2 regions of the Duganella sp. LjRoot269 genome follow, and region 1 is predicted to be linked to the other one. Evidence: predicted binding sites of a transcription regulator. Region 1 holds the regulator's gene; the other holds the start of a gene.
What was found. Region 1 encodes FliA, which starts transcription of late flagellar genes. Its sites were predicted from a motif close to CTAAAGTTTNNNNNNNNNNNGCCGNTA; they were not measured.
Positions count from the first base shown of each region.

Region 2: a site for FliA is predicted at 2,162-2,188, ahead of ACSQ3S_RS09025 (flagellar protein FliT). Genes of this name have one in related genera too.

Region 1 is NZ_CAXUSL020000001.1:6,018,192-6,023,610, forward strand. It holds gene flgB (flagellar basal body rod protein FlgB) at 1-356, opposite strand, end outside; gene flgA (flagellar basal body P-ring formation chaperone FlgA) at 515-1,210, shown strand; gene flgM (flagellar biosynthesis anti-sigma factor FlgM) at 1,319-1,633, shown strand; gene ACSQ3S_RS26955 (flagella synthesis protein FlgN) at 1,641-2,117, shown strand; gene motD (flagellar motor protein MotD) at 2,132-2,905, opposite strand; gene ACSQ3S_RS26965 (flagellar motor protein) at 2,907-3,653, opposite strand; gene ACSQ3S_RS26970 (RNA polymerase sigma factor FliA) at 3,635-4,366, opposite strand; gene ACSQ3S_RS26975 (MinD/ParA family ATP-binding protein) at 4,428-5,225, opposite strand; gene flhF (flagellar biosynthesis protein FlhF) at 5,218-5,419, opposite strand, start outside.
Region 2 is NZ_CAXUSL020000001.1:2,043,791-2,049,209, forward strand. It holds gene ACSQ3S_RS09015 (aminotransferase class I/II-fold pyridoxal phosphate-dependent enzyme) at 1-445, shown strand, start outside; one part of gene ACSQ3S_RS09020 (IS3 family transposase) at 543-888, shown strand; one part of gene ACSQ3S_RS09020 (IS3 family transposase) at 888-1,798, shown strand; gene ACSQ3S_RS09025 (flagellar protein FliT) at 1,836-2,108, opposite strand; gene ACSQ3S_RS09030 (HDOD domain-containing protein) at 2,279-3,106, opposite strand; gene ACSQ3S_RS09035 (M13 family metallopeptidase) at 3,247-5,259, shown strand; gene ACSQ3S_RS09040 (hypothetical protein) at 5,273-5,419, opposite strand, start outside.

The sequences.
Region 1 (5,419 bases):
TAGCGGACGGCGTTATCGGCGAACTGGTTGCGCTCGACGTCCATGTCGACCGTGTTGCCGTCGACGGCCCCCTGCACCACGCCGCGGTACAGCAGCGGCGTGCCGTCCGCCATCGTGGTGCCGTCTTGCCGGGGGTTGGGGAAATGCTTGCCGGCGGTGGTCTTCAGCGTGGCGTTGGCGCTCGGGCTGGCCTTGTCCAGCGCGGCCTGCAGCGCGCTGGTGAAGTCGATGTCGCGGGCCTTGTAGTTGGGCGTGTCGCCGTTGGCGATGTTCGAGGCAAGCACGGTCTGCCGCTGCGAGCGCAGGCTCAGCGCGGCTTCGTTGAAACGCATGTAATCGTCGAGTTTCCCAACCATGACATCCCCCAATGGACGAACTTGTTATGACAGGATCGATGATACGGAGGTCTTCCTGGTAACCATCGGGCGATAAGCACATGCTTTTCGGTCCTATTCAAGGCTTCAAGTTCAGGCCGCCAGAATATGATGGCAACATTGAAGGGGAAACCTACGCCATGAAATCAAGCCGACTCTTACTTCCCGCCGCCCTGCTCACGCTGACCGTGGCGGCGCACGCCCAGCCCGCCTATCAGGACGCGGCCGCGCTCAAGCGCACCGTCGAGCAGTTCCTGCAGGTGCAGAGCGGCGGCCTGCCCGGCCAGGTGACGGTGACCGTGGGCGCCATCGACCCGCGCATGAACCTGGCCGCCTGCCCCGATCCGCAAGCTTTCTTCATGCCCGGCGCGCGCGCCTGGGGCAAGACCACCGTCGGCGTGCGCTGTGCGACACCGGCGGCCTGGACGGTATATATTCAAGCCAACGTCACAGTGGTGGGCGACTACATCGCCAGCGCCGCGCCGCTGGCCCAGGGCCAGGCCATCGCCGCCAACCAGCTGGTGACCTTGAAGGGTGATTTGACAATGTTGCCTGCAGGTATAGCCACCGACATGGCGCAGGTGATCGGCCGCAGCACCAATATTTCGCTGCCGCCGGGCACCCCGCTGCGGCTCGACACGCTGCGCAGCAAGCCGGTGGTGCAATCCGGACAACTGGTGCGGCTGGTGTCCAGCGGCAACGGCTTTTCCGTGTCGGCCGAGGCGCGCGCCATGAGCACGGCGGGCGACGGCCAGGTGGTACAGGTAAAAACTTCCGGTGGGCAACAAATCACCGGGATCGCCAAGGCGGGCGGGCTGGTGGAGGTGGCGTTCTGACGGGCGCCAGGGGTCTGGAGCAAGGGGCGGCGCTAAAGTTTTGCGGGACGCCGCCGTTACATACTCAGATCCCGGAGTTTCGTACTCCTACCCGAGAAGGATATGGCTGTGAAAATTAACGATACATTAAAGAGCACGACCGGCTTGCCGTCGTCGACGCCCGCTTCGACCTCGACCGCGCGCGGCGCGGACAAGGCGGCGGCACCGTCGACCGCGGCAACCTCGGACAGCGTGCGCCTGTCGCCCCAAGGGCAGGCATTGGCGGCCAGTGCGGCCAGCGGCAACGGCGCGGTGTTCGACACGAAAAAAGTCGAACGCATCAAGCTGGCGATTGCCGATGGCCAGTTCCAGGTCAACTCGGAAAAAGTGGCGGATGGCTTGCTCGATACGGTCAAGGATCTGCTGCACTCAAGGAAACGATAGGACCATCATGTCAACCGCTACCCCGCTGAACAGCCTGCGCGAAGAACAACAGATCATGACGACCCTGCTGGGCGTCCTGAAGCAGGAGCAGCAATACCTGGTGGCGGCGGACCTCGACAGCCTGACGGCCGTCACGACCAAGAAATCGGCCCTGGTCACGCAGATGACCTTGTTGTCCGCCCAGCGCCACCGCGCCCTGGGCAAGGCCGGCTACCCGGCACAGGAATCGGGCATGGATGCGTGGATCGCCGCCAGCGGCGCCGATGCCGCCGAAGCGGCCCCGCTGTGGAAAACGCTGCTGGAGCAAAGCCGCGAAGCCAAGGAACTGAACCGCATCAACGGCATGTTGATCAACAAGCAGATGGGCCATACGCAGGGAGCCTTGCAGGCGTTGCGTCCGCAGGGCGGCGCGGCGAATAATTTCTACGGCCCCGGCGGCATGTCCACCACCCTGCCCCGCAGCCGCGGCTTCCTCGCCGGCTAAGCTTCTTACTTTCCTTATTGCGCCGGCGCCTGCGTCGGCAATTCCGTTACCGTATCCGGCAGTCCCGACAGTATCGTCACCGCCACGCGGCGGTTGCGCGCGCGGCCGATCGCGTTGTCGTTGGACGCCACCGGCACGTTCGAACTGAAGCCGACCGCGGTCAGGCGCTCCGGCGCCACGCCGGCGTCGATGAACAGCCGCACCACGCTGCTGGCGCGCACCGCCGACAATTCCCAGTTGGACGGGAACAGCGCGTTGCGGATGGGCTGATTGTCGGTATGGCCCTCGACCTGCACATTGTGCTCGTCGTTTTTCAGCAGGCCGGCGACGGCGCGCAGCGCTTCGGTCGACTCATTGGTCAGGCGCGCGTCGCCCGGATCGAACAGCACCGAGGCGTTGATCTCGACGCTGACGCCGCGGCTGTTCTGCGTCACGCGCACCTTGCCCTCCTTGACCAGCGGCGCCAGCGTGGACAACAAGTCCTGCGCCAGCTTGGTCATGTGCTCTTTTTCCTTGCGCAGCATCTCGGTGCGGCGCTTCAGGCCTGGATTGGGGATCGGCAGGTTCTGGATCTGCGTGTTAATCGGCTGTGCCGCGCCAGCGCCGCCGAAGGCATCGCCCAAGGCGTCGGAGAAAACCTTGTATTTTCCGATATTGACGGAGGAGATCGCGTACATGACGACGAAGAACGCGAACAGCAGCGTGATGAAGTCGGCGTAGGAGATCAGCCATCGCTCATGGTTCTCCGGTTCGTCGTCGAACTTCCTGCGCGCACGCCGGTACTGCATGTCAGTGCTCCCGCAGCAGCGTGGCGATGCGTTCGTCGATGACGCGCGTGTGGTCGCCGGTGGCGATGTCGTAGAACACGGCGGCGGCGATTTCCTGCTGGTGCACTTCCTGCGTGACGATGGCCTTGAGCTTGTTGGCGATCGGGTAGAACAGCAGGTTGGCCAGCCCGACGCCGTAGATCGTCGAGACGAAGGCGACCGCGATGCCGGAACCGAGCTTGCTCGGATCGGTGAGGTTTTCCATCACGTGGATCAGGCCCAGCACCGCGCCCAGGATGCCGATGGTCGGCGAGTAGCCGGCCGCCGATTCCCAGATGCGCACCGCCTGTCTTTCCTCGGTTTCGTAGGCGGTGATTTCGGTGTCGAGGATCTGGCGCAGCTTGTCGGGATTGATGCCGTCGACGATCAGGCGCAGGCCCTTGGTGTTGAACTGGTGCTTGGAGGCGAGCATGTAGCGCTCCAGCGACAGCAGGCCGTCGCGGCGCGCGGCCAGGTTCCAGGCGTTGATGTCGCGCGCCAGCACGGCGCGGGTGTCGGCCGGCGGCGCGAACACCAGCCGCAGCATCTGCAGGCCGCGCACAAAGGTGCGGAAGCGGGTCTGCAGCAGCACGGCGCCGAAGGTGCCGACCACCACGATCGCAAACGCGGCCGGCTGCAGCAGCGAAGAGAGCTTGCCGCCTTCAAGCGACTGGCCGATGACGATGCCGGCCAGCGCCAGCAGCACCCCGGCTACGCTGGCCCAGTCCAAGACCGCTCCCGGAGTGAGGCGCGCAGGCGCGCCACGGCTTGCGTGTGCAGCTGCGACACGCGCGATTCCGATACGCCCATCACGGCGCCGATTTCTTTCAAGTTGAGCTCCTCCTCGTAGTACAGCCCCATCAGGATCTTCTCGCGCGGCGGCAACGCGTCGATGGCGTCGATCACGGCCTGGCGGAAGTCGCCGTCCAGCAGCGAGCGCAATGGGTCGCTGTCTTCATCCGAGCAGTAACGGTCGAGGAAGCTGTCGTTGCCGTCGTCGTCGTGGAAATCCTCGTAGTACACCAGCTGGTGGCCGCCGCCGTCGGACAGCATTTCCTGGTAGTCGGCCAGCGACAGCTTGAGCATCTTGGCCACTTCCGACTCGGTCGGCGGATGGCCCAGGCGCTGCTGCAGGGTGCTCATCGCGGTCTCGATCTTGCGCATGTTCTGACGCATGGAGCGCGGCAGCCAGTCGCTGTTGCGCAGTTCGTCGAGCATGGCGCCGCGGATGCGCAGCACGGCGTAGGTTTCAAACTGGGCGCCATGGGTTTCCTCGTAACGGCTGATGGCGTCGAGCAGGCCGATCATTCCGGCTTGCACCAGATCGTCGACTTCGACGCTGGGCGGCAGTTTCGCCTTCATGTGATGGGCCAGGCGCTTGACCAACGGCATATGCTCCGTCAGCAAAGAATCCTTGTCCGCTTTCCCTTTGACCGTGTACATAGGCTGTTTTTGTGTTAATTGAGCGCCAAAATAATGCTGTTACTCCTCAAGGAAACGCCTTCTATTGGAATGAAGGCGAGCCAGCCAGCGCGAAGCGCCCCGCCAGTTGACGAAACGCCACCGAAGCCCCGGCCAGCGGAAACGCATCGACCACCGCACGCCCCAAGCGTGCCGCGCGCTGCAGGTATTCATCCGCCGGCACCGATCCCATCGAAACGAGGTTCACGGCGAGGTATCGGCTGGCTGCCTGTGCCATATTATCGTATACCACCTTTGCCTCCGATTCGGAAGCCCCGGTGACCAGAATTCCGAATGGACGGCGTCCCAGCTCCTGGTTCAGGCGCTTGATCATACTGTACGCGGCCTTGATCGAGGTAGCGCTATTCGATACCTGGACCACGATTTCCGAACTGGCCATGACCGGCACCGGGAAAGCCTCGCCGTCGAATTCGCCGTCGACGATGACGATGCCGGTCTGCTTGGCCAGCACGTCGAAAGCCTTGGCAAGGCGGCGGGTTTCGTCAGGGCCGCAGCGCGGCTGGCCGCGTGTCATCGACGCCACAGCGAAGCCTTGCGGCACCTGGTGTATCACCTGATTCAGTCCGCATTCCTGGCGCGCCACGTTGAGCAGGCTGGCGCCGCCGTCGACGCCGAGGCGCGAGGCCACGCCGTGGGCGCTGGCGCAGGCGTCGACCAGCAGCACGTCGTTGCCGGCGCGGGCCAGCGAGGCGCCCAGGTTGACCAGCATGGCGCCCTTGTCATCCTGCGGGGTGGCCGACAAAAAAGTGACGATGCGGGGCTTGGGCCCCGCCAGCATGCGGCGCAGTCCCTCCGCCTGGTCGAAATCGAAATTAGCCAAGGTGCACCTCGCGCAGCGCGCCGGCGTTGCCCGCATTGCTCATCAACAGCGGCAGTTCGGCGTCCAGGTATTGGCTGTTGACGACGTCGCGCTTCAGCTTGAAAGCGCGGTCGATCAGATAGGCCGGATCGGCCAGGTGCAGGTCTTCCGGCACGCGCTGGCCGTTCGACACGTAGAACAGGTTCAGTTTCTGG
Region 2 (5,419 bases), 4.0 Mb from region 1:
CAATATCGCCTGGTGGACCAAGCACGCGGGCATCCGCAGCATCGGCCCGGACAAGATCAACCAGCTGCGCCACGTGCGCCTGCTGAAGGATGTGGCGACGGTCGAGGCGCTGATGGAACAGCACCGTTTGCTGCTGAAGCCGAAGTTCGACGCGGTGCTGGCGCAGTTCGAGCACTACCTGGGCGACGTGCCGGGCGTGTCGTGGACCCGCCCGCAGGGCGGCTACTTCATCGACCTGGTGACGCCGGAAGGTTCGGCCAAGCGCACCGTGGCGCTGGCCAAGGAGGCGGGCATCACGCTGACGCCGGCCGGCGCGGCTTTCCCTTATGGCAACGATCCGAAGGACAGCCATATCCGCATCGCGCCGAGCTTCCCGTCGCTGGACGAGATCACCAAGGCGGCGCAGGGTATCGCGTTGTCGCTGCGGGTGGCGCTGGCCGGCTGATTGCTGTCGTACGGACGTAAAAAAAGCGCCTTGAAGGCGCTTTTTTTTACGTCCGTGACCCGTCCTGGAATAGGTTGACACTTTTGAGGAGTGTCACATGGACCATAGGGAAAGACGGACGCAGTCCGATTACACGTTGGCTTTTAAATTGTCGGTAGTGAGGCAAGTCGAAAAGGGCGAACTGACCTATAAGCAGGCTCAGAGGTGCTACGGTATCCAAGGCCGCTCCACGGTTTTAACTTGGTTGCGTAAGCATGGAAGCCAGGATTGGAGTAGGCTGAGCGGGTCGATTCAAGGCAGGAGTCACGCCATGAGCAATCAAACCGAGCCACTCACGCCAGAGCAGCGGATCAAGCAGTTGGAGGTGCAACTCAGAGACGCCAATCAGAAGGCTGAACTCTTGGAAGCGATGCTTGATGTCATCCGTAAGGAATACGGAGTCAAGTTGGTAAAAAAGCCTTTCGGCGGGTCATCGAACAAAAGCGAGTAGCTGATCTCAGTATCGCCATGGCCTGCCGGTTTATGGGGATCAGTCGGCAATCCTACTATCAGCAGATAAAAAACGAGCAGGCGATAGACGCTCGTGATGTCAAAGTGGCTGAAATGGTGCGGCAGATTAGGTGCCGGCAGCCGCGTGTCGGCGGCCGTAAGTTGCATTATTTGCTGCGTGATTCAATGATAGAGGTCGGCATTAAACTGGGGCGGGACGCGCTGTTCAGCACCCTAAGACGCATGCAACTACTCGTGCCCAGGGCACGGGCATATCACAAGACCACGAACAGCTTCCATCGCTTCTACAAGCATCCCAACTTGCTGCAGCCCGGCACTTTTAAGGCGCAACGCCCAGAACAACTTTGGGTGGCCGACATAACCTATATCCCGACTCAGCAGCGATGTGCGTATTTGAGTCTGGTCACCGATGCATTTTCCCGAAAGATTGTGGGGTGGCATGTCCACGCCTCCCTGCAGACTGAGGAAGTAGCGCAGGCGTTTAAGATGGCGCTTCGCTCTAGGGCCTCCAACGACCAACTGATACATCACTCAGACCGCGGAATCCAGTATTGCGCAAGTGCCTACCAAGCCTTACATGCAAAAAATAGCATCATCTGCTCTATGACTGATGGCTACGACTGCTATCAGAACGCCCTTGCCGAGCGAGTGAACGGAATCCTAAAGACCGAGCTATTGCTGGAGAAGCCATTCGATTTGGCTGAAGCAAAACGCATGATTCGACAATCTGTCGACATCTACAACTACGAACGGCCGCACCACAGCCTAAAATACAAAACGCCCGACGAGGTGCATCGGGCGTTTCAACCAAAGCAAGAATCTGGCGATTCTTGCTTAGTCTAGCCTGTCAACGTATTCCAGGACTAGTCACCGGAGCATTTTATTGCATGCCCGGCACTTTGTTCATCCATGGATCGGTCACGTCGCGGATTTCGCGGTCGTTGGCCAGGATTTGCTTCAGCAGGTCGATCTTGCGCAGGCGCGGGGCGCCGCTCAGGGCCGGCACGCCGGTGGCGACGGCGCGGCTTTCGCTGGCGCACTGGCCTTCCAGGTCGCTCAGGCCGTCCCAGTCGCCGATGCGCGCGGCGGCGACCATCTGGTTGCTCAAACCGGCAATGTTTTCGTACATCGAGAGGACTTCGCTGGCGGTCATGTTCGCACCTTGGGCTCGTTTAAGCGGCAAGACGGATTACCGCATGTCCAGATTAACGTCGCCTTAAACCGGAACTTTAGGGTCTTTTTTAAATATTTTTGAAAAAAGGCAAAAAAAAGCCGCCGGGTCCGAAAACCGGCGGCTTTTGCTTGTGTATTGCTTAATCTGGCTTATTTGACCAGCTCTTCCAGGCCGGCGCTCAGTTCGTCCGGCGACGGCATCTCGTCGGTCAGCGCGTCGTCGTCCAGGCCCAGTTCCTCGGCCAGGTCGGCCGGGTAGCAGGCGGCGATTTCATCGTCGCTCAGTCCGGCCTGCTCGACGCGGGCGCGCCAGGCGGCCAGCGAAACCACGGCGGCCAGGCGGTTGAGCTCGCCGTTGTGGTGCGGCTCGGGGAAGGCCAGGATGGTTTCCGAGAAGGTTTGCGGGAACTTCCAGCGTTTGGCCAGTTCCGCGCCGACGTCGGCGAAGGTGTAGCCGAACGAGGCTTGCTCGACGTCCAGACGGCGCGAGTCCATCGGGCCGGCCACCTTGTCGAGCGCCATCGCCTGCTCGGCCATGGCCGAGTGGATCACCAGCTGGCCGATGGCGTGCATCATGCCGATGGTGAAGGCGAGGTCGGTATTTTCCTTGGTTTTCTTGGCGATCCATTTGGCGCACACGGCGGTGTGCAGGCTGTAGCGCCAGAATTGCTTGAGGTCAAGGCCGGGCACGGTCTTGAAGCCGCTGACCAGGCCGGAGCTGATGACCAAGGTGCGCACGGTGACGAAGCCCAGCATCAGCACCGCGTCTTCGACCGTGCCGATGCTGCGCGACACATGGTAGTAGGCGGAGTTGGCCAGGCGCAGCAGCTTGGCGCTGAGCACCGGATCGGTCGATAATTTTTTCGCGATCTCTTCGGTCGAGACGCTGGCTTTGTCGAAACTGCTGATCAGTTCTTCGACGACCTTGGGCGCCGTGGGCAACGCAGTGGGATTCTGGAACAGGGCTTCAAGCTTCATAATTATCTCCGTGGTGATTAGCGCGTTGCTATAGGCTAACTATATAGCGATTCCCCGGACGAATGAAAGAATTTTGCTATGGCGGCGTCTCTTTTATGTCGTGATATATTCGCTGGAATTGACAATCCCGGGACAAAATCATGCACCTCTCCACTTCAGCGCGCCGCCTTGCCATCAGTATCGCCGTTTTGTCCAGCGCGCTGGCCGCCTTGCCGGCCGCATGGGCCGCGCCGGTCCTGCCGGGCGACGATTTTTTTGATTACGTCAACGGCGAGTGGCTCAACAGCGTGGAGATCCCGGCCGACCGCAGCAGCTGGGGCGTGGGCGCGGCACTGGTCGAAGACACCAATCTGCGCATCGTCAAGTTGATCGAGGGACTGGCGGCCGAGCCGTCGTCGGCCGAGGCGAAGAAAATCGCCGACTACTACGCCAGCTTCATGGACGAGGCGGGCATCGAGGCCAAGGGGCTGGCGCCGCTGCAGCCGGCGCTGGCGCAGATCGCCGCCATCGGCGACAAGCGGGCGCTGACCAAGGCGCTGGGAGCCAGCCTGCAGGCCGACGTCGATCCGCTCAACGCCACCAATTTCTTCACCGAAAACCTGTTCGGCCTGTGGATCGCGCAAGGCCTGAAGGACAGCGCGCATTACACGTCGTATCTGCTGCAGGGCGGACTGGGCATGCCGGACCGGGCCTACTACCTGGACGACACGCCGTCGATGAAGGAGCTGCGCGGCAAGTACCTGGCGCACATCGCCGCCACCTTCAGGCTGGCCGGCATCGCCGATGCCGAGGCGCGCGCGGCGCGCGTGTTCGAGCTTGAAACCAAGATCGCCGCCACCCATGCCAACCGCGAGGATTCGGCCGACGTGCTGAAGGCGAACAACAACTGGAGCGCGGCCGATTTCGCGCGCAAGGCGCCGGGCATGGACTGGGCCGCGTTCTTCGCAAGCGCCGGGTTGGGCGGGCAGAAGAAGTTCATTGTCTGGCATCCGACCGCGATCGCCGGCGCGGCCAGGCTGGTCAACTCGGTGCCGCTGGAAACGTGGAAGGATTTCCTGGCCTTCCACAGCATCAACCAGGTCAGCGCGGCCTTGCCGAAGGCGCTGGCCGACCAGCATTTCGATTTCTACGGCCGCGCCCTGAACGGCACGCCGCAGCAATCGCTGCGCTGGAAACGCAGCCTGGCCGCAGTCAACGCGGCGATGCCCGATGCGCTGGGCAAGATTTATGTGGCCAAGTATTTCCCGCCCGAGTCCAAGCAGCGCCTGCAGCAGATGGTCAGCAATATCGTCGACGCCTTCCATTTGCGCATCGACAAGCTGGACTGGATGGCGCCGGCCACCAAGAAGGAGGCGCACGCCAAGCTGAAGACCTTGTATGTGGGCATAGGCTATCCGGAGAAGTGGGCCAGCTATGAGCAGTTGCAGGTGGTGCCGGGCGACGCGCTGGGCAACCTGCTGCGCGCCGAACGCCTGCACACGCAGCAGCAACTGGCCAAGCTGCACCAGCCGGTGGACCGCGCCGAGTGGTGCATGCCGGCGCAACTGGTCAACGCGGTCAACATGCCGATGCAGAACGCGATCAATTTCCCGGCCGCGATCCTGCAGCCGCCGTACTTCGATCCGAGTGCCGGCGACGCCGTCAACTATGGCGGCATCGGCGCGACCATCGGCCACGAGATCAGCCACAGCTTCGACGACCAGGGCGCGCAATTCGATTCCAAGGGGCGCCTGCGCGACTGGTGGACGGCTGCCGACGGCAAGCATTTCAAGCAGGCATCGGCGGCGCTGGCGGCGCAGTATTCGGCGTACAAGCCGTTCCCGGACCTGGCCATCAACGGCCAGCAGACGTTGAGCGAGAACCTGGCGGATCTGGCCGGGCTGTCGGCGTCGTACGACGCTTATCATGCGACGCTGGCCAACAAGCGCGTGACGCCGGAGGCGGACCAGCAATTCTTCATCGGCTATGCGGCGAGCTGGCGCGAGAAGGAGCGCGACGAGGCGCTGCGCCGCGCCATCCTGACCGACGGCCACGCGCCGGACAAATGGCGCACGGCCACCGTGCGCAATCTTGATGCGTGGTACAACGCCTTCAACGTGCAGCCGGGGCAGACGCTGTATCTGGCGCCGAAGGACCGGGTGCGGGTCTGGTAAAGCGCGGCGACGGTCAGTGATCGTCGCTGAGTTCGTCGTATTCGCGGCGGTGCTTAGGCAGGCGGCGTTCCATTAATGTTTTCGATTGATGGTCGACGTGTTCGATCAATAGCAGGGCGGCGTGCAACGCGTCGCCCATGGTTTTAGTTGCGGTGGTCAG